DNA from 3 places in the Mesorhizobium sp. M7A.F.Ca.US.002.01.1.1 genome. Region 1 is predicted to be linked to each of the others. Evidence: riboswitches for the same ligand, from Rfam matches in the RefSeq annotation. Region 1 holds a riboswitch; each other region holds the start of a gene.
The links. Region 1 has a riboswitch for cobalamin ahead of bluB (5,6-dimethylbenzimidazole synthase). Riboswitches for the same ligand answer to the same signal wherever they lie in the genome.
Positions count from the first base shown of each region.

Region 2: another riboswitch for cobalamin. It lies ahead of EN932_RS20655 (DUF1636 family protein); the one in region 1 lies ahead of bluB (5,6-dimethylbenzimidazole synthase).
Region 3: another riboswitch for cobalamin. It lies ahead of EN932_RS18585 (aromatic ring-hydroxylating dioxygenase subunit alpha); the one in region 1 lies ahead of bluB (5,6-dimethylbenzimidazole synthase).

Region 1 is NZ_RZQE01000115.1:2,922-8,823, forward strand. It holds gene EN932_RS14110 (MFS transporter) at 1-144, opposite strand, end outside; gene EN932_RS14115 (TetR/AcrR family transcriptional regulator) at 265-873, shown strand; gene EN932_RS14120 (hypothetical protein) at 1,163-2,146, shown strand; partial or broken gene bluB (5,6-dimethylbenzimidazole synthase) at 2,269-2,994, opposite strand; cobalamin riboswitch at 2,997-3,177, opposite strand; gene EN932_RS14130 (histone deacetylase family protein) at 3,299-4,225, shown strand; gene EN932_RS14135 (exodeoxyribonuclease VII small subunit) at 4,229-4,480, shown strand; gene EN932_RS14140 (DUF2277 domain-containing protein) at 4,591-4,857, shown strand; gene EN932_RS14145 (pirin family protein) at 4,897-5,817, shown strand.
Region 2 is NZ_RZQE01000222.1:661-6,562, forward strand. It holds gene EN932_RS20635 (NADH-quinone oxidoreductase subunit C) at 1-137, opposite strand, end outside; gene EN932_RS20640 (NADH-quinone oxidoreductase subunit B) at 142-723, opposite strand; gene EN932_RS20645 (NADH-quinone oxidoreductase subunit A) at 714-1,079, opposite strand; gene EN932_RS20650 (winged helix-turn-helix domain-containing protein) at 1,411-2,610, shown strand; cobalamin riboswitch at 2,641-2,845, shown strand; gene EN932_RS20655 (DUF1636 family protein) at 2,884-3,312, shown strand; gene cobW (cobalamin biosynthesis protein CobW) at 3,315-4,352, shown strand; gene cobN (cobaltochelatase subunit CobN) at 4,371-5,902, shown strand, end outside.
Region 3 is NZ_RZQE01000183.1:4,702-10,603, forward strand. It holds gene EN932_RS18560 (glycosyltransferase family A protein) at 1-113, opposite strand, end outside; gene EN932_RS18565 (glycosyltransferase family A protein) at 169-921, opposite strand; gene EN932_RS18570 (serine kinase) at 918-1,967, opposite strand; gene EN932_RS18575 (PqqD family protein) at 2,016-2,447, opposite strand; gene EN932_RS18580 (hybrid-cluster NAD(P)-dependent oxidoreductase) at 2,617-3,717, opposite strand; gene EN932_RS18585 (aromatic ring-hydroxylating dioxygenase subunit alpha) at 3,743-4,990, opposite strand; cobalamin riboswitch at 5,105-5,307, opposite strand; gene EN932_RS18590 (DUF680 domain-containing protein) at 5,819-5,902, shown strand, end outside.

The sequences.
Region 1 (5,902 bases):
CAGCCAGTATTCGCCACGCGTCTGCGACAGCATCGCCACGATGCCGATGGGCGCCATGGCGATCGGCAGGCGCGCCATGAATCCGGCGGCCGCAAAGCCCTTGGCTCCGGGGGCACGAAAGATTTCCGAATAGGGATTTTGCATGGGTGGTTCCTCGACAAAGGACGATTCGGCAATTACATACGAAGCGTATGCTTGTTAAATAGAGCATACGCCGCGTATGTCAATTGGCATACGTTACGTATGTGAATAGGGCCAGAAGCCATGCACAGACCCCGCAAGGAGATGATCGCCGAGACGCGCGCAAAGCTGATCGCGGCGGCCCGCCATGCCTTCGGCACAACAGGCTATGCGGAAGCCTCGATGGATGATTTCACCGCTTCGGCCGGGCTGACGCGCGGCGCGCTCTATCATCATTTCGGCGACAAGAAGGGGCTGCTGCAGGCGGTCATAGCCCAGATCGACGGCGAGATGGCGGCGCGCATCAATGAGGTCGCGTCGAGAGCGCCGACCCGCTGGCAGCATTTCGTCGACGAGTGCTCGACCTATATCGAGATGGCGCTGGAGCCGGAAATCCAGCGCATCATGTTCCGGGATGGCCCGGCCGTGCTGGGGGATCCAGCGCAATGGCCGAATGCCAGTGCGTGCATCGTGTCAATGACCGACCATCTGACCGCGCTGCAGGAGGAGGGGGTCGTTGTCTCGAGCCTCGACCCCGAGACGGCCTCGCGACTGATCAACGGAGCGAGCAGCCAGGCAGCGCAACGGATCGCCAATTCGGACGACCCCGAAGCGACGTCCAAGAAGGTGGTGACGGCGTTCAAGCAACTGCTCGAAGGCCTGCTCAAGAAGCCGGATCCGCAGTCGAATTGAAGTTCCCACCGGAGCTTTTCGTGCCGGCAGCTGTTCCCGATAGGAATTTTTTCTCGACACCTGCCCTCAGCTAAGGTACATATTCGTCCATGGTGGTGATTTGCGCCGGTGACCCGCCGCACAGGCGGGTTTTTCGTTTGATGCTCCGTCAGACAATGCGCCGGCGAAAGGCTGCGAAAGAAAACCGTTGCCCAGAATTCGTCGCCCTGTGGTGCCAGGGCCGGCAATTGACAATCGTCGGGTTGAGTTCATCCTCTTCCACCATCTCTGAGGCGGAGATTCGGGGCACATGTGGGATTTCGAGATCGGCCGGTCGGTGTCCATCATGATGCGGACCTGGCCGTTCATCGTCTTTCGTATGATCGTCTATTTCGGCATCACGCTGGCCTACATCATGGCGACCGGCACCGGTGCCTCGGTCGGCTATGGTGTCGGCCATATCTCCACCGATCCCGACGGGCCCATGTCCTTTGCCCTGTGGGGCGGCGTGGTCGGGTTTGGCATCGTCTCGATCGCGGTCTACTGGATCCGTGAATACATCCTCTATATCGTCAAGGCCGGCCACATCGCCGTCATGGTTCATCTGATCGACGGCCGCGACATTCCCGGCGGTCAGGACCAGATCGCCTACGCCAGGGATGTCGTCACCCAGCGTTTTGCCGAGGCCAATATCCTTTTCGTCGTCGACCAACTCGTCAAGGGTGCCATCCGCGCCATCACCGGCCTGCTCGGCGGTATCGCCGCCTTCCTGCCGATACCGGGCCTGAGCGGCCTGGTCTCCTTCATCAACACGGTGATCCGCCTGTCGCTGACCTATGTCGACGAGATCATCCTCGGCTACAACATCCGCATCAATTCAGCCTCACCCTTCGAGACGGCGCGCCAAGGCGTCGTGCTCTATGCCCAGAACGGCAAGGTCATGGTCAAGAACGCCGTCTGGCTGGCGGTCATCATGTGGGGCGTGTCGTTCGTCATCTTTCTGATGATGCTGGCGCCTGCCGGCGCCATTCTGTTCCTGATGCCCGGCCAGCTCGCCGGCTGGGCCTTCGTGCTCGCCATCGTCTTCGCCTGGGCGTTCAAGGCGGCCTTCATCGAGCCTTTCGCCATCGCTTGCCTGATGCAGGTCTATTTCAAGACCATCGCGGGCCAGGTGCCGGATCCGGCCTGGGACGCCCGGTTGGCCGAGGCGTCGTCGAAGTTCAGGGAGCTCAAGGACAAGGCGCTCGCCTCCTTCGGCGGTTCGCGCTGGGGTACGGCCGGCGCCACACCCTGATCGGCCGGGCAGGTGGTGTCTGGTGAGGCAGAAACGGTGTTGAGGCGCGCCACGGTGGACTTGAGCTGTGCCTCGCCTTGCCCGGAAAACGTCTCGCTCATGATCAGTTCCGGCAGCGGCAGCCGCCGTCCCCAACCATGCGTTTCAAGGTCCGGTTTGGAAGCGAACTCGGAAACACGGCCGACGCAGAGATAGGCGATTGGCGTTACGTGATCCGGAATGGCCAACAGCCGCTTCAGCGCCTCAGCCTCGATGATGCTCACCCAGCCGACGCCAACGCCCTCGGCACGCGCGGCCAGCCAGAAATTCTGCACCGCGCAGACGGTGCTGTAGAGATCCATCTCCGGATTGTGCCAGCGTCCCAGCGGCGAACCCTTCGAGCGCTGCCGGTCGCAAGTGATGCAGATGTTGAGCGCGCTTTCGCAGATGCCTTCCAGCTTGAGCTTGCGGTACAGCGCCTGTTTTTCCGCCTCGATCGCCGGCAGTTCCTGCTCGCGCGCGGCCAGGAACAGGTCGCGCACCTCCGCTCGTCGTCCGGCATCGCGAATGACAATGAAATTCCATGGCTGCATGAAGCCGACCGATGGCGCGTGATGGGCGGCAAGCAGCAGCCGCGCCAGCACGTCGTCATCGATCGCGTTGGGCAGGAAATGGCTGCGCACGTCGCGCCGCGTGAACATGGCGCGATAGACCGCATCGCGCGCATTCTGGTCGAATCCATCGTCAATGGCAGCGGTCATATGTTCCGGCATCGCTTGTCCCCTTGCGATTGCAGATTCAAAACGGTCAGAGCGTACGCTGTGCGTCCAAATGGACGCACGTCGCTCTGATGCCACCCGCCCGACCATGCGGATGACGATGCCTGCCAGGCCGGTCTTCTGGCTTGGGATCAACCCGCGTCCGGTGCCTTCCCGTCATCGACAGTGGCATTTACCGGCGCGGTCCCCCTCACAGCGTTGGGCACGCCACGGAATTCAACCGTGTTCCCGATTCTCCCGCTTGCGGCGGGCACCAGGCAGTACCAAGGACTTTACGCCGAAGCGCCGGCGGGGCCAATGCCTGCGGCGACACGAATGGACGCAGGCGCGATTTTCCCCAGTCATCGGCCGCCCGTGCATGGCCTTTGTCGATCGGGGTCACTAGATTAGGACGATGACCACCCGTCTCTACACGCATCCGATCTTCCTCGAGCATCTCACGCCGCCCGGACATCCCGAGCGGCCCGACCGCCTGCGCGCCATCGAGCGCGTGCTCGATGAGGAAGCCTTTGCCGCGCTCGATCGTATCCAGGCGCCGGAAGGCGACGAGGCCACCATCCTCTACGCGCATCCCGCCGATTTCGTCGCCCGCGTGCGCGCCGCCATCCCCGACGAGGGGATTGCCCGCATCGATGCCGACACCACTGCCAGTCCGAAGAGCTGGCAAGCGGCGATCACCGCGATCGGCGCCGCCAACGCCGCCGTCGATGATGTCTTTTCGGGCCGCGCCGACAACGTCTTCGTCGCCGCCCGGCCGCCCGGCCATCATGCCGAAAAGACCACGGCCATGGGCTTCTGCCTGTTCAACACGGCGGCGATCGCGGCGCGTTATGCGCAGAAGAAACACGGTGTCGAGCGCGTTGCCATCGTCGACTGGGACGTGCATCACGGCAATGGCACGCAGGATATTTTCTGGGACGATCCCTCGGTGCTCTATTGCTCGACACACCAGATGCCGCTTTATCCCGGCACCGGAGCGAAGACCGAAACGGGCGCCGGCAATATCGTCAACGCACCGCTGGCGCCGCAGACCGGCAGCGAAGTGTTTCGCGATGCCTTCCTGTCGCGCGTCCTGCCCGCGCTCGACAATTTCGCGCCCGACCTGATCATCATTTCGGCCGGGTTCGACGCGCACCACCGCGATCCGCTGGCCGAGATCAATCTGACCGAGGATGATTTCGACTGGGCGACCGGCCAGTTGATGCAGCGCGCGGCACGCCACAGCGGCAACCGGCTCGTAAGCCTGCTCGAGGGCGGCTACGATCTGCAGGGATTGGCATTTTCGGTCGCCGCCCATGTCGGGCGACTGATGAAAGGATGAATGATGGCTGGTGAGACCAACGAAGACGTCAAGGCGATGAGCTTCGAGCAGGCACTCGATGCGCTGGAGAAGATCGTCGATGATCTGGAGCGTGGCGACGTGCCGCTCGACCAGTCGATCAGGATCTATGAACGTGGCGAGGCGCTGAAGGCGCATTGCGACCGGCTGCTGAAGGCCGCCGAGGACAAGGTCGAGAAGATCAGGCTGTCGCGCGACGGCAAGCCGGTTGGAACGGAGCCGCTCGACGCGGATTGAGGCCGGTCCGAACGATGGCCTCGCCTCACCGGTTTTTGGACATGATCATGATCGAGGCTATAACTCGTTCCGATTGAAACAGCTCAAGGACAAGAGGAGATACGGAAGCGATGTGCAGAAACATCAAGACCCTGTTCAATTTTGATCCGCCGGCAACCAATGACGAGGTGCGCGACGCGGCCCTTCAGTTCGTCCGCAAGCTGAGCGGAACGACGCGACCCTCGAAGCAGAACCAGCACGCCTTCGATCATGCCGTCGACGCCATCGCGGCCTCGGCGCGCGAACTGCTCGATTCCCTGGAAACCCATCAGCATCCGCGCAATCGCGAAGAGGTGGCGGCCAAGCTGCGGGCAAAGGCGGCCATCCGCTTTGCCTGATGCGGCCAGGCGGCCTTCGACCACCGACAAGGAGAGTCCATGAGCTTCTTCCCCGGGAAAGACCCTGAGGTGGGCGATGCGTTCGCCAGCGATCAGATCGAATTGATGGTCGTTCCGAACGCCAAGGACATCGGTGGTTTTCAGGTGCGCCGTGCCCTGCCAACGGCAAAAAGGCGGTTGGTCGGTCCGTTCATCTTCTTCGACCGCATGGGTCCCGCGATCCTGCGGGCCGGCCAGGCGCTGGACGTCCGTCCGCATCCGCATATCGGACTGTCGACGGTCACCTATCTGTTCGACGGCAAGATCCGGCACCGCGACTCCCTCGGCACCGAAATGGTCATTCAGCCCGGCGACGTGAATTTGATGACCGCCGGCCGCGGCATCGTCCATTCGGAGCGTACGCCGGAGGAACTGCGTGGCGCGCCGATGTCGATATCCGGCCTGCAGACATGGCTGGCGCTGCCGGACGACAAGGAAGAGGTGGCTCCTGTGTTCGAGAACACAGGAGCGCTCAGGCTTCCCGAGATTGATGCCGAAGGCGTCAACGGGCGCCTCATCATCGGCGATTTCCAAGGATTACGGTCCCCGGTCAGGGCCGATTCGGAGACGCTCTACGCCGACCTGCGCCTGGCGCCCGGCGCCAGCGTGAAAATCCCTGCCGATGCGGAAGAGCGCGCCATTTACACGCTGGAAGGCGAGGTCTCGATTTCGGGCGATGTGTTCCCAGCCGAACGGCTGCTGGTCTTCCGTCCCGGTGACGAGATCGTCGTGTCGTCGCAGACCGGGGCGCATTTCATGCTGTTCGGCGGCGCCTCTCTTGGTTCGAAGCGTTACATCTGGTGGAATTTCGTCTCGTCGTCGAAAGAGCGTATCGAACAGGCGAAAGAGGAATGGAAGACAGGCCGCTTCGACATCGTTCCAGGAGACGAGGAAGAGTTCATTCCGCTGCCGGAAAGCTGATGCCTGTCGCCCAAAGTGGCCCGGTTTTGGGGAAACGACCTGCATAGAAGCAAAAGACCACAGTCTGATCCGCGTCACTGACACG
Region 2 (5,902 bases), on a different contig from region 1:
AGGAAGGTCATCACCTCGACCAGATCGCGCGGCTCGACATGGATGGTGAGTTCGCCATAGGCGATATCAGCCTCGTTCACGCGGCCGATCAGCTTCTCGCCGAGATAGGTCGACAGTTCGCTCAGGGATGCGGTCATGGATTTACCGTTCGATCGTGCCGGTGCGGCGGATCTTCTTCTGCAAGAGAAGAATGCCGTAGAGCAGCGCTTCGGCGCTCGGCGGGCAGCCGGGCACATAGATGTCGACCGGCACGATGCGGTCGCAGCCGCGCACCACCGAATAGGAATAGTGGTAATAGCCGCCGCCATTGGCGCAGGAGCCCATCGAGATGACGTAGCGCGGCTCCGGCATCTGGTCGTAGACCTTGCGCAGCGCCGGCGCCATCTTGTTGGTCAGCGTGCCGGCGACGATCATGATGTCGGACTGGCGCGGAGACGCACGCGGCGCGACGCCGAACCGCTCCGAATCATAGCGCGGCATCGAGGTGTGGATCATCTCGACCGCGCAGCAGGCGAGGCCGAACGTCATGAACATCAGCGACCCGCTGCGCGCCCAGGTGATGAGCGCCTCGGTCGAAGTGACCAGAAAGCCCTTGTCGGCCAACTCGTTGTTGATCTCGAGGAAGAAGGGATCGTCCTCCCCCACCGGCCTGCCGGTGTTGGGATCGATGATGCCCTTGGGCTTCGGCGCGACGAGGGTGCCTGAACTGTCGTTCAATCCCATTCCAGCGCTCCTTTTTTCCATTCATAGGCAAAGCCGATGGTCAGCACCGCCAAAAAAACCATCATCGACCAGAAACCGAGCATGCCGATCTTCGAAAACGACACCGCCCACGGAAACAGGAAGGCTACTTCCAGGTCGAAGATGATGAACAGGATCGACACCAGGTAGAAACGGATGTCGAACTTCATGCGGGCGTCGTCGAACGAGTTGAAACCGCACTCGTAGGCGGAAAGCTTTTCGGGATCGGGATTGCGGTAGGCCACCAGGAAGGGCGCGGCCAGCAGCGCCAGGCCGACAACCAGCGCCACGCCTATGAACAGGACGATGGGCAGGTATGAGCTCAAGAGTGCGTTCATGCTCGGCTTTCCGTTGGCGCCAATCCACGTTGATTACAGCACCGGACCCTAATGCGGAAGCGTGACAGTTTAACCGCTGAACCGTTTTAAGGGCCTATGCTGCAACGCGGCGAGGGTTAGCGCAGCACTTCCAGCGAAGCAAGTCAAACCTTGTTCAAAACATCGACCTGGACGGCATATCGCGGCAAACTGGTCCGATCCGCTCCTGTTTGATTTCCTTCGCTTTTTACTCCACTTTTCCCTCCTGACATGGATGCCGCCAAAACCCTGCTAGCATGGGTTGGAATCAGCCATTCGACCCTCGGTCAAAACACGTCAAAGTGATACCTGCATGAAGGAAAAGATCTCGCTCCCGATGGCCCGGCGCATCGCCCTTGCCGCCCAAGGGTTCCTCGATCCTCGCCCGACCGGCACGCCCGACCGCCGGCATTTTGCCCGCACGCTCTCCCGCACCGGCCTGTTGCAGATCGATTCCGTCAGCGCGGTGGTGCGCGCTCATTATATGCCGCTCTATTCGCGCCTTGGCCCCTACCCGTTCTCGCTGCTCGACAACGCGGCCGTGACGCGCAAGCGCATGGTTTTCGAATATTGGGCGCACGAGGCCTCCTTCCTGCCGGTCGAGACATACCCGCTGATGCGCTGGCGCATGCAGCGCGCCGAGCGGGGCGAGGAAATGTATCTGGGTCTCGCCAAATGGGGCCGCGAGCACGCCGCCTACATCGAAGAGATCTACCGCGAGGTCGCCGAGCGCGGCCCGATCGCCGCTTCCGCGCTGGAGGGCCAGAAAGGTTCGGGCGGCTGGTGGGGCTGGAGCCATGCCAAACACGCCTTCGAATGGCTGTTCTGGGCCGGCCGCATCACCACGGCGCACCGCCGCGGTTTCGAGCGCTTCTATGACCTGCCCGAGCGCGTGCTGCCGCAGGCGATCCTCGACCTGCCGGTGCCGACGCCTGAGGACGCGCACCGCGAATTGCTGCGCATTTCCGCCCGCGCCCACGGCGTGGCGACTTCAGGCGATTTGCGCGATTATTTCCGCCTGTCGCCGGCCGATATGAAAGGCCGGCTGGAGGAACTGGTTGAAACGGGCGAGTTGCTGCCGGTGCGCGTCGAAGGGTGGGACAAGCCCGCCTATCTTCATAAAGACGCGCGTCTGCCGCGCAAGATCGAGGCCCGCGCCCTGCTGGCGCCGTTCGATCCTGTCGTCTTCGAACGCTCGCGCACAGAGCGGCTGTTCGACTTCCACTACCGCATTGAGATCTACACGCCGGCCGACAAGCGGCAATACGGCTATTATGTCCTGCCGTTCCTGCTCGGCGACAGGATCGTGGCACGCGTCGACCTCAAGGCCGATCGCCCGGCCAGCATACTGCGCGTCCATGCAGCCTATGCGGAGCCCGGTGCGCCGCCTGAAACCGCTGCGGAGCTGTTCGAGGAATTGAAGCAGATGCAGGGTTGGCTCGGGCTCGAACGCATCGAAGTGACGCCTGCCGGGGATTTGGGGCCGGCGCTGGCCGACATAGCGGTGTCGTAAGCTCGCGTTGACACCGCCGCCCGCAAAAGCCTAAATCCGGTTCCAGATGGTCCCTTGCCCGCAACGGCAAGGGCTAAGAGGGAATGCGGTGCGGGGCAAAATCCCAAATCCGCGGCTGTCCCCGCAACTGTAAGCGAAGAGCCAAGGCCGAAAACCACTGGGAATTCCCGGGAAGGCGGCTACCCAAGGCGATGACTCGCGAGCCAGGAGACCTGCCGTCTGCGACTGTAGAATCCGATCGCCCGGCGGGTTTCCGGGCAAGGAGCCCGATCTTTGGACCACGACAGCAGTTTTTCGGCTGGCACAGCGGATATTTCGTCCGGCCATGATGATGCCTTGGCCGGCGTCACCATCATCGTCTGCGGCTCCTGCCGCAATGAGACCGGCTCCGACGCTCATCCCCGCGCCGGCGAGTTGCTGACGGACGACACGCGCCGCGCCGCCGCTGGCGACGATATCCGCATCCGCAGCGTCGAATGCCTTGGCAATTGCAAGCGGCGCCTCAGCGCCGCGATCCTGCGCGACGGCTGCTGGAGCTATGTCTTCGGCGACCTGACCGCGACCAGCGGCGCCGACCTCGTGACAGGCGCAAAGCTCTTCGCCACCTCGAAAGATGGCCTGATCCCGTGGCGTGGCCGCCCCGATAGCCTCAAGCGCGGCCTCGTGGCCCGCATTCCACCCATCGACATGCTGAAGGATTGACCATGACCACTTCCGTATCCCGCGTTCCCTGCACCGTCGTCACCGGCTTCCTCGGCGCCGGCAAGACGACGCTGGTCCGCCATCTCCTGGAAAACGCCGGCGGCAAGCGCATCGCCATCATCGTCAACGAATTCGGCGACATCGGCATCGATGGCGAGATCCTCAAGGGATGCGGTATCGACACCTGCCCCGAGGAAAACATCGTAGAACTGGCCAATGGCTGTATCTGCTGCACTGTCGCCGATGATTTCGTCCCGGCGCTCGACCAAATCCTGTCGCTGACGCCGAAGGTCGACCATATCCTGATCGAAACCTCGGGCCTGGCACTGCCCAAGCCGCTGGTCCAGGCCTTTCAGTGGCCGAGCGTGAAAAGCCGGGTGACCGTCGATGGCGTCATCGCCGTGGTCGACGGACCGGCATTGGCCGAAGGCCGCGTCGCCAACGACATGGAGGCCCTCCAGGCGCAGCGCGCCGGGGACGAGACGCTCGACCACGACGATCCGGTGGAAGAACTGTTCGAGGACCAGATCGCCTGCGCCGACCTGATCATCCTGTCGAAGAGCGACCTGATGGACGCCGCCGGCACCGCCCGCGCCAATGCCATCATTGGCGAACACTCCGCCCGCGCAGTGAAGATCGTGCCGACCTCGCATGGCAAGGTCGATCCCTCCGTGCTGCTCGGGCTCGGTCTCGCCGTCGAGGACGACATCGAGAACCGCAAATCCCATCATGACGGCGCCTTCGACCACGAGCATGACGACTTCGACACCTTCATTGTCGACATAGCCTCGGTCGCCAATCCCGATGAACTGGCAAAACGCGTCGCCACCGTCGCCGAGGAAGAGAACGTGCTGCGTGTAAAAGGCTTCGTCGAGGTCGGCGGCAAGCCGATGCGGCTGCTGCTGCAGGCCGTCGGGCCCCTCGTCAATCATTACTATGACCGCGCCTGGACCGCGCAGGACGACCGCCGCTCGCGCCTCGTCGTCATCGGCCTGAAAGGGCTGAACCGCCCGGCGATCGAGCGTATACTCGCCGGCTGATTTCGGACACGGATTGCGATGCACATCCTAACCACGACATCCGCCTCGCTCGACGACCTCGCCGAGCCGGTCGATCTGCGGCAGACGCCGGCGGATATCGTGGCGCTGTCCTTCACCGACAGCGACCTCGCCGGACTGGCGGCGGCGTGGAGGACCGATGCCGACCGCCTGCCCTCGATGCGGCTGGCCGCACTGCGCGACCTGCGCCATCCCATGTCCGTCGACCTCTGGGTCGACAGCGTCGCCCGCCATGCCAAGATCATCCTCGTGCGCATCCTCGGCGGCTACGACTGGTGGCGCTACGGCTGCGACCAGCTTGCCTCGACCGCCCGCGAACGCGGCATAAAACTGGCGCTGCTGCCCGGCGAATGCCGCGACGAGGATCTGCGCCTGATCGAAGCCTCGACGCTGCCGCGCGAGGAGTTGGACGGCCTGCTCGACTATTTCCGCGAGGGCGGCCCGGCGAATATGAGCGCACTGGTGCGGAAATTGGCGCGGCTGGCGGGGTCGGATGCGGAAGTTATCGGCCCGGTGGTGGTGCCGAAAGCTGGTTTTTACGTGCCTGGATGTGGAGTTGTGGAGAAGCCGGACTTATCGAATGCTGGCGCTTACAACGTCAACGCTCCTATCATCCCCATCCTGGTCTATCGCTCGATGCTGCTGGCCGCCGATGTCGCGCCCATCGATGCGCTTGTTGAAGCGCTGCGGCAGCGCGGCATCGACCCAGTCCCGATCTTCGTCTCCAGCCTCAAGGACCCGGCATCCCTGGCATTCGTGCAAACAGCACTGACGGCGCTGAAGCCCGCCGCCATCATCACCGCGACCGCTTTCGCCTCAGGCGCCGAACCCGGCATCGAAACGCTGTTCGACCGCGCCGGCGTGCCTGTCTTCCAGGTCATCGTCGCCACCACCCGCCGCGACATCTGGCAAAACAACCAGCGTGGCCTGGCACCCGCCGACCTCGCCATGCATGTCGTGCTGCCCGAACTCGACGGCCGCGTCCTCGCCGGCGCCATTTCCTTCAAGGGCGAGACCGAGACCGATCCCGCGCTTGGCCACCGCGCCTTCGCCAACCGGCCGGAACCGGATCGCGTGGCGCAGGTCGCTGACCGCGTCGCGGCCTTCATCAAGTTGCAGGAGACACCCCGCGCCGGGCGCAAGCTGGCGATCCTGATCCCGGATTATCCCAGTGCCCCTGGTCGAACCGGCTATGCCGTGGGCCTCGACGTGCCGTCCAGCGTGCTCGCCATGCTGCATGACCTGAAGGAGCAGGGCTATGTGATTGAGGGGATTCCGCAGACGCCGCGTGGGTTGCTGGATTTGCTGGAAGCCAGCGATACTGGATTGGCCTTAGATAACTACATTGCCTTCTCGACGGAGTTGCCGACTGCGGCAATCACTGCGGTCGAAGCCGCTTGGGGCAAAGCGGAAGACGAAACAGGTTTGCGCGGAAGCTTCCCCTTCCGCGCCGCCACCTTCGGCAACGTCACCATCGCCCTCGCCCCCGACCGCGGCCGCTCCGTCGACCGCCGCGCCGACTACCACGACCC
Region 3 (5,902 bases), on a different contig from region 1:
TCGATGACGATGATGTCGAGATCGATGTCTTCGCGCTGCCTGAGCAACGAGCGCAGCGCCAGGCCAACGAATTGTTCGCGATTGTAGACCGGCATGATGACGCTCAGCCTCATCGGCGTCTCCAGCAGCGTTGCGGGCTTGGCTGATCCGAGCCGATTGTGTCGAGCATCATGGCATCCGCCAATCGGCGGGACTCTTCAATTCGAAGATGCCCTGGACCTCTCGCCGTGACGGATCGGCCTTGCGCCGCCGCATCGACTTGTGGATTGCACGCAAGTGGTTGCGGACCCTGCCGCTATGTTCCTTGGTGACATTTCCGGCGTGGCGTCGGTAGTAGATCGCGACGGTGTTCGGCAATTCGTAGCGCGGACCGGTTTCGAAGACTCGCAACAGATAATCCGTGTCCTCGGACTGCTCAAAGTCCTCGTCGAAATGGCCGATGCGATCGACAAGCGTTCGACTGAAGAGAGCGGTGCTCAGCGAAATTCCGCGAAGCGTCATGGTACAGCAGTCCGCCTCCGGCTCGAGCTTCTCGTCGTCGATCCGGTCGACCAGCGTCATCAGCGAATAGGTTAGCTCAAGCCCGGAGGTAGCCTCGAAGCGGGCGAGATCGGCCTTGAACCGTCCGGCCAGCGAGATGTCGTCAGAATCCAGGAATGACACGAACTCCGCATCCGGCGGCAGTTGCCGCAGCCCGGCGTTGCGCGCCCTGGCCACGCCCATGTTCGATTGCTGGAAGAGTCGGATGCAGGGGTTTTCGCGCATCATCGAGCGTACGGCCTCAGCAGAGCCGTCGGTCGAACCGTCGTCGATGACGATGATGTCGAGATCGGCGGCGTCCCGCTGCCGCACCAGCGAGCGCAATGCCGAAACGACATAGCGCTCACGGTTGTAGACGGGCATTATCACGCTCAGTTTCACGAAGCGCCCCGCACAAGAAAGTCCGCAATCGTGCCGGCTATCTCCTGTGGCTGCGTCCCCAGCGACAGACGATAGCACGGCAGCAGGCGGGTCAGGTCGCTGAAGAAGCGAAAGCCGCTCTCCCGCTCGCCCGGCATCTGCGCTATGCCGGACGGCGCCAAGGCAATCATGGCATCCCTGCGCGACACCGGCACGATCGAACTTGCCTCGCCTCCGCCGATATGTGGCACCACCAGCGCAACGATGTCCAGAGTTTCGGGCACCGGCCGTGGCGCAATGTCGTCAATGTGAAAAGCATGCTTGCCTTGCCAGTTGAGCGGACCGTGCGCCTTCAGCCGGTGCTTCAGCCCAAGTCGCGCGAATCCCTGGGGATCCTGCTTGAGTGTTGAAAACAACGGGCGGGCAGTCACGCCGTTGGAGAGGTCGACCAGCACATAATCGTCGCCGACGCTGTCCAGCCCGTGGAGGAGGCCGGCGGCGACGGTCCCGGATTTCCCGGCGCCGCCCGCGCCGGCCAGCAGTACGCCCCTGCCTTTGGTGCCGAGCGTCCCCGCATGGGCCAGCCGCATGCCACGTGCCGCATATTCCCAATGGAGGAAGGGGCGCAGCGGCGCTCCCGGCTCCCACGGTGGAAAGGCATCGGCCGAGGCCATCAATTGCACGCCAACGCGACGTTGCGGATCATAGAACTGCCAGAAATCCAGGTCATGGAAATGGTTGCCGCGCAATCCGGCTTCCGCCAGCCTGGTGGCGAAGCCATGCTGCGTGAAGGGTCCTTGGCCCCATCTGGCCGGTGCCGCGATGCCGTCAATGCCGGGATGTGCGACGAAGATGCGGCAGATGTCGGCAGGCGCTCGGTTGTCCGCAGCCGTGACAAAGCCATGAGCGAAGGCATCCGCCAACGCGCCGGCACTCACATGAGTGGTCAACTCCAGATGCGGCAAGCCCACCTTGCAGGTCAGTGGATAATGCGCGGCGCTGCTCTGCGCTTGCGCCAGGACATGACGTGCGTAGTCAGTCAGGTTTTCGAGAGTGACGTTTGGCATGGTCTGCCTGTTCCGGAGCTGTCCGGCAACGAGAGCCTGGCGGGCGCCTCAGTTGGCCTGCTTCACTGCGGGCCAGCCGAGGGGCTCCTCGACCTCGTGGATGGGATCGACGACAATGAGGTCGGCAAGGTCGTCATGGATGTCGACCTTGAGGGGCTCGCCGGCAGCGGCGAGCTGAGCCAGCAATTCGCTGGGAACCGGTCTTGCCACGCCATCGGTTGCGGCCGCCAGCAAACCGAATTCGAGCAATTGTGAAACAAAGCCGTCAATCGCGGCGGCATCGAGGGCGCCAATCCCGGTCGCGGCGCCGACCAGTTCGGAGGCAGGCACGCCGGACGACAGTGCATCCCAAAGCCTGCTGCCTGAATCAGAGAAGCCGAAATATTTACCGGTGGTCAGGTCGAGAACGACGGCTTCGCCATCGAAGGATTCAAAGACGATATCCTTGCTGGCAATGGCATATACGCCGGATTGTCGCATGTTTGCTCCCCGCCGAAGCAGGCCGCGGAGATGATCTTCGGCCCCTACGGTCAACCCCACCGTTGCAGGCGTCTAACCATTTGCAGGGTTTTTGGCAAGATGGCGTAGGCCCGGCCGAGCGCAGCTGCAGGCCGCGCGGGCATGGACAGTCTCTGACCGTGCCTGCCGGTCACGCCTCGATTTCAAGCGCCGAAAGCGGCTTCGAGCAACAGGCGAGGATAAAGCCGTCCTCGATTTCGTGATCGAGGATGCCGCCATTGTGGCTCATCTCGACGTCGCCCGCGACCTTCCTCACCTTGCAGGTGCCGCACAGGCCGAACTCGCAGGCGGCGGGAATCCGCACCCCCGAGGCGCGTGCCGTCTGCAGCACCGTCTGGCCGGCGACGCATTCGGCATCGACATCGGAATGCGAGAACCGGATCGGTGTCACGGCCTCCACGGTGGCAGCGGCGCCGTCTTCCGCCGGCGGCGAGAACGGCGCCGGGATCTCCTCCACGGCAGGCGCGGCAAAGCTTTCCTGATGGTATTTCGTCATGTCGAAGCCGGCTGCGTCCAGCATGCCACGCACGGCGCGCATGAAAGGATCGGGGCCGCAGCAGAAAATCTCGCGCTCGCGGAAATCGGGCGCCAGCAATGGCAGCCGGATCGCGTCGATGCGGCCCATATGGCCGAACCAGCCCTCGCGGCTCGACCGCTCCTCGATCATGAAGCCGAGCGACAGCCCAGGCATGCGGCTGCCGAGCAGTTCGAGCTCCTTGCGGAAAATGATCTCTTCCGGGCGGCGCGCGCAGTTGACGAAGCCGACATCGGTCCATGGCGCGCAGTCGTTCAGCCAGCGCAGCATCGACATCATCGGCGTCACGCCGGAACCGGCCGAAATGAACAGATATTTGGCGGCCGGGTGGCTATGCAGCGAGAAGTCGCCGGTCGGCCCATAGGCCTTGACGTGCGAACCGGGCGTCAGATGGTCGAACATCCAGCGCGTACCGGTGCTGCCCGCCTGCGCCTTGACCGTCACCGCGATCGAGAACGGCCGCGACGGCGAGGACGACAGCGTGTAGGTGCGCATCAGCGGCCCGTCCGATGTCGGCAGTTCCAGAGTCACGAACTGCCCCGGTTTGTAGCGGAACCAGGTCTGGTTGTCGGAGCGGAAGGTGAAGGTCTTCACGTCAGGCGCTTCGTCGCTGACGCCGATCACTTCCAGCACCTGCAGCCTGTCGTTCCAGGGCGTCATCTGGTCGAGATGGCGATAGAGGCCAAGGTCCGTCATCGCATTCATCCTCTTATCCCCTGGGCTAGGCGACGCTGCGCAGGGCCGGCCGGCCGCCTTCGGCAAGGCGCGGCCCGATGAACGACGCGTACCACTCGACGAACTGGATCACGCCGCCCTCATGCAGCTCCGAATAGGGGCCTGGTTCATAGGCAGGCGACAGGATGCCGAAGGCGTTTTCCTCGACGATGCGGCGGTCCTGGTCGTTGGTCTCGGTCCAGACATGGGTGAGCTCAGCGAGGTCGTAGTCGACGCCTTCGACCGCATCCTTGTGGACGAGCCATTTCGTTGTCACCGCGGTTTCCGTGGCACTGATCGGCAGCACGCGGAAGGTAACGGCGTGGTCGCCGAGGATATGGTTCCAGGTCGTCGGATAGTGATAGAGCAGCAAGGAGCCGATGCGGTCGGTTGAAACGCTGTCGGACAGGTTCTTCTGGACCGCCCGTTTTCCCGTCATGGTGTAGCTGACGGCATCGCGCAGCAAGGGCGCGCGGGTGGCGCGGTACTGCCCTGCCGGATCGATGCGGAATTTGCTCGGCAAGCCTGATGCCTCGCATCTGGCCCAGTGTGCGACCATTTCAGGGTCGCTGTCGGCGCCATGGACGCCGGTTATGGTTGGAGCCTCGGGGAAGGTCTTGCACAACTCGGGATGATTGGCGGCGCAGTGGTAGCACTCGCGGTTGTTTTCCCAGACCAGCTTCCAGTTGCCCTTCTCGACGATCGTGCTCTCGAAGGCGATCTTTGCTTCACGCAGCCGGTGCGGCAAAAGATAGGGTTCGATCATCGCCCGCATCGGCGCGAAATCTGCCGGTTCCTTGGCCAGGCAGATGAAGATGTAGCCGCCGACGCTCTCGCAGGCGACCGGCTTCAGGCCGAAATCACTCTTGTCGAAACCGTCGGCCATCTGGCGGGCAAACAGCAGGCGGCCGTCCAGCTCGTAGGTCCACTGATGATACGGGCAGACGAGCTTTGCCGCGGTACCCTTCTCCGTGTTGCACACGCGGCTGCCGCGATGGCGGCAGGAATTGTGGAAGGCGTTGATCTTGCCGTGCTGGTCGCGGACAAGGACGACCGGATAATCGCCGACCTGCACGGTGATGTAGCTGCCCGGCTTCGGCAGTTCGCAATCATGGCCGATGAACAGCCAGTCGCGATACCAGATCAGCTCCATGTCGAGCTTGAAGTAGTCCGGATCGGTGTAGAAGGGCTGCTCCAGCGAAAAGCCTTGCCGGCGCCCCTTCAGGAGCCTCAGCATGTCGTTGCGGATATCCATGTCCTGTCCTCGTTTCTAAGGACTGAACTGGTGGTGATGGAGGAAGGATTGAAACACAGGCCGGCTGTGTGCCGGACATGCGCTATCCACCTCTTGACCGCCCACCGCGATCAGTCGAGTCTAAAAATCTCGGGCTGGTTTCCGGGCTCTGGAGTTGTCCTTGCGGACCATCGCGACACCTTCCCAGGCGGTTGCCCAGTGGTCTCCCGTTGCGACTTGAACTCCACCACCGTTGCGGGGGCAGCGCCGGATTCTGACCGGCTTCCCAATTCTCCGCCTCGTCGTCACGAAGCGGCACCTGAGATGGTATGATCTAACCACGATCGCGGGCGCGCCGTCGGCATGAAAACGACATCGTATCCATGCGGCGCGACACGGCATGCGAAACGCTACTGCAGCTCGTCGCGGGCCGAGATCCCACCTCCCGGGCGGCCATTTGCCGGCTGCGATCTTTCCGAATCCGACCCTTCGCGGGGGGTCAAAAAAGGTTAATGGTTTCGAAAAGTGACTATTAGCTCGCCCTAAAATCGAACCGAACGGTTCGTTTCTGTTGACGGTGCGTGCAGGACGGTGTGAACGCTGGGCCTCTGAAACAGTCAGTGATCCATCAGGTGGCTACACCTAACACACTGATATGAAGAAGAAAAATGCATCCTTAGATTCCATTGGCACAATTTCAAGGTGGGGATTCATGGTCCACACGGAACAACTTCGTGATTGGAAAAGACGACCTTGCCCTCCCACATCGGGGCTGTCCGAACGACGCGATTTCATTTCCAAGACACGCCGCTAGACGGACGGAAAAAAGACGATACTGGAGTACCAAAAATGAAAAAGATCATTCTCACTGCCGCAGCCCTTCTGGCCATTTCCGGCAGCGCCTTCGCTGGTAGCGACCACTACGGTTCGAAC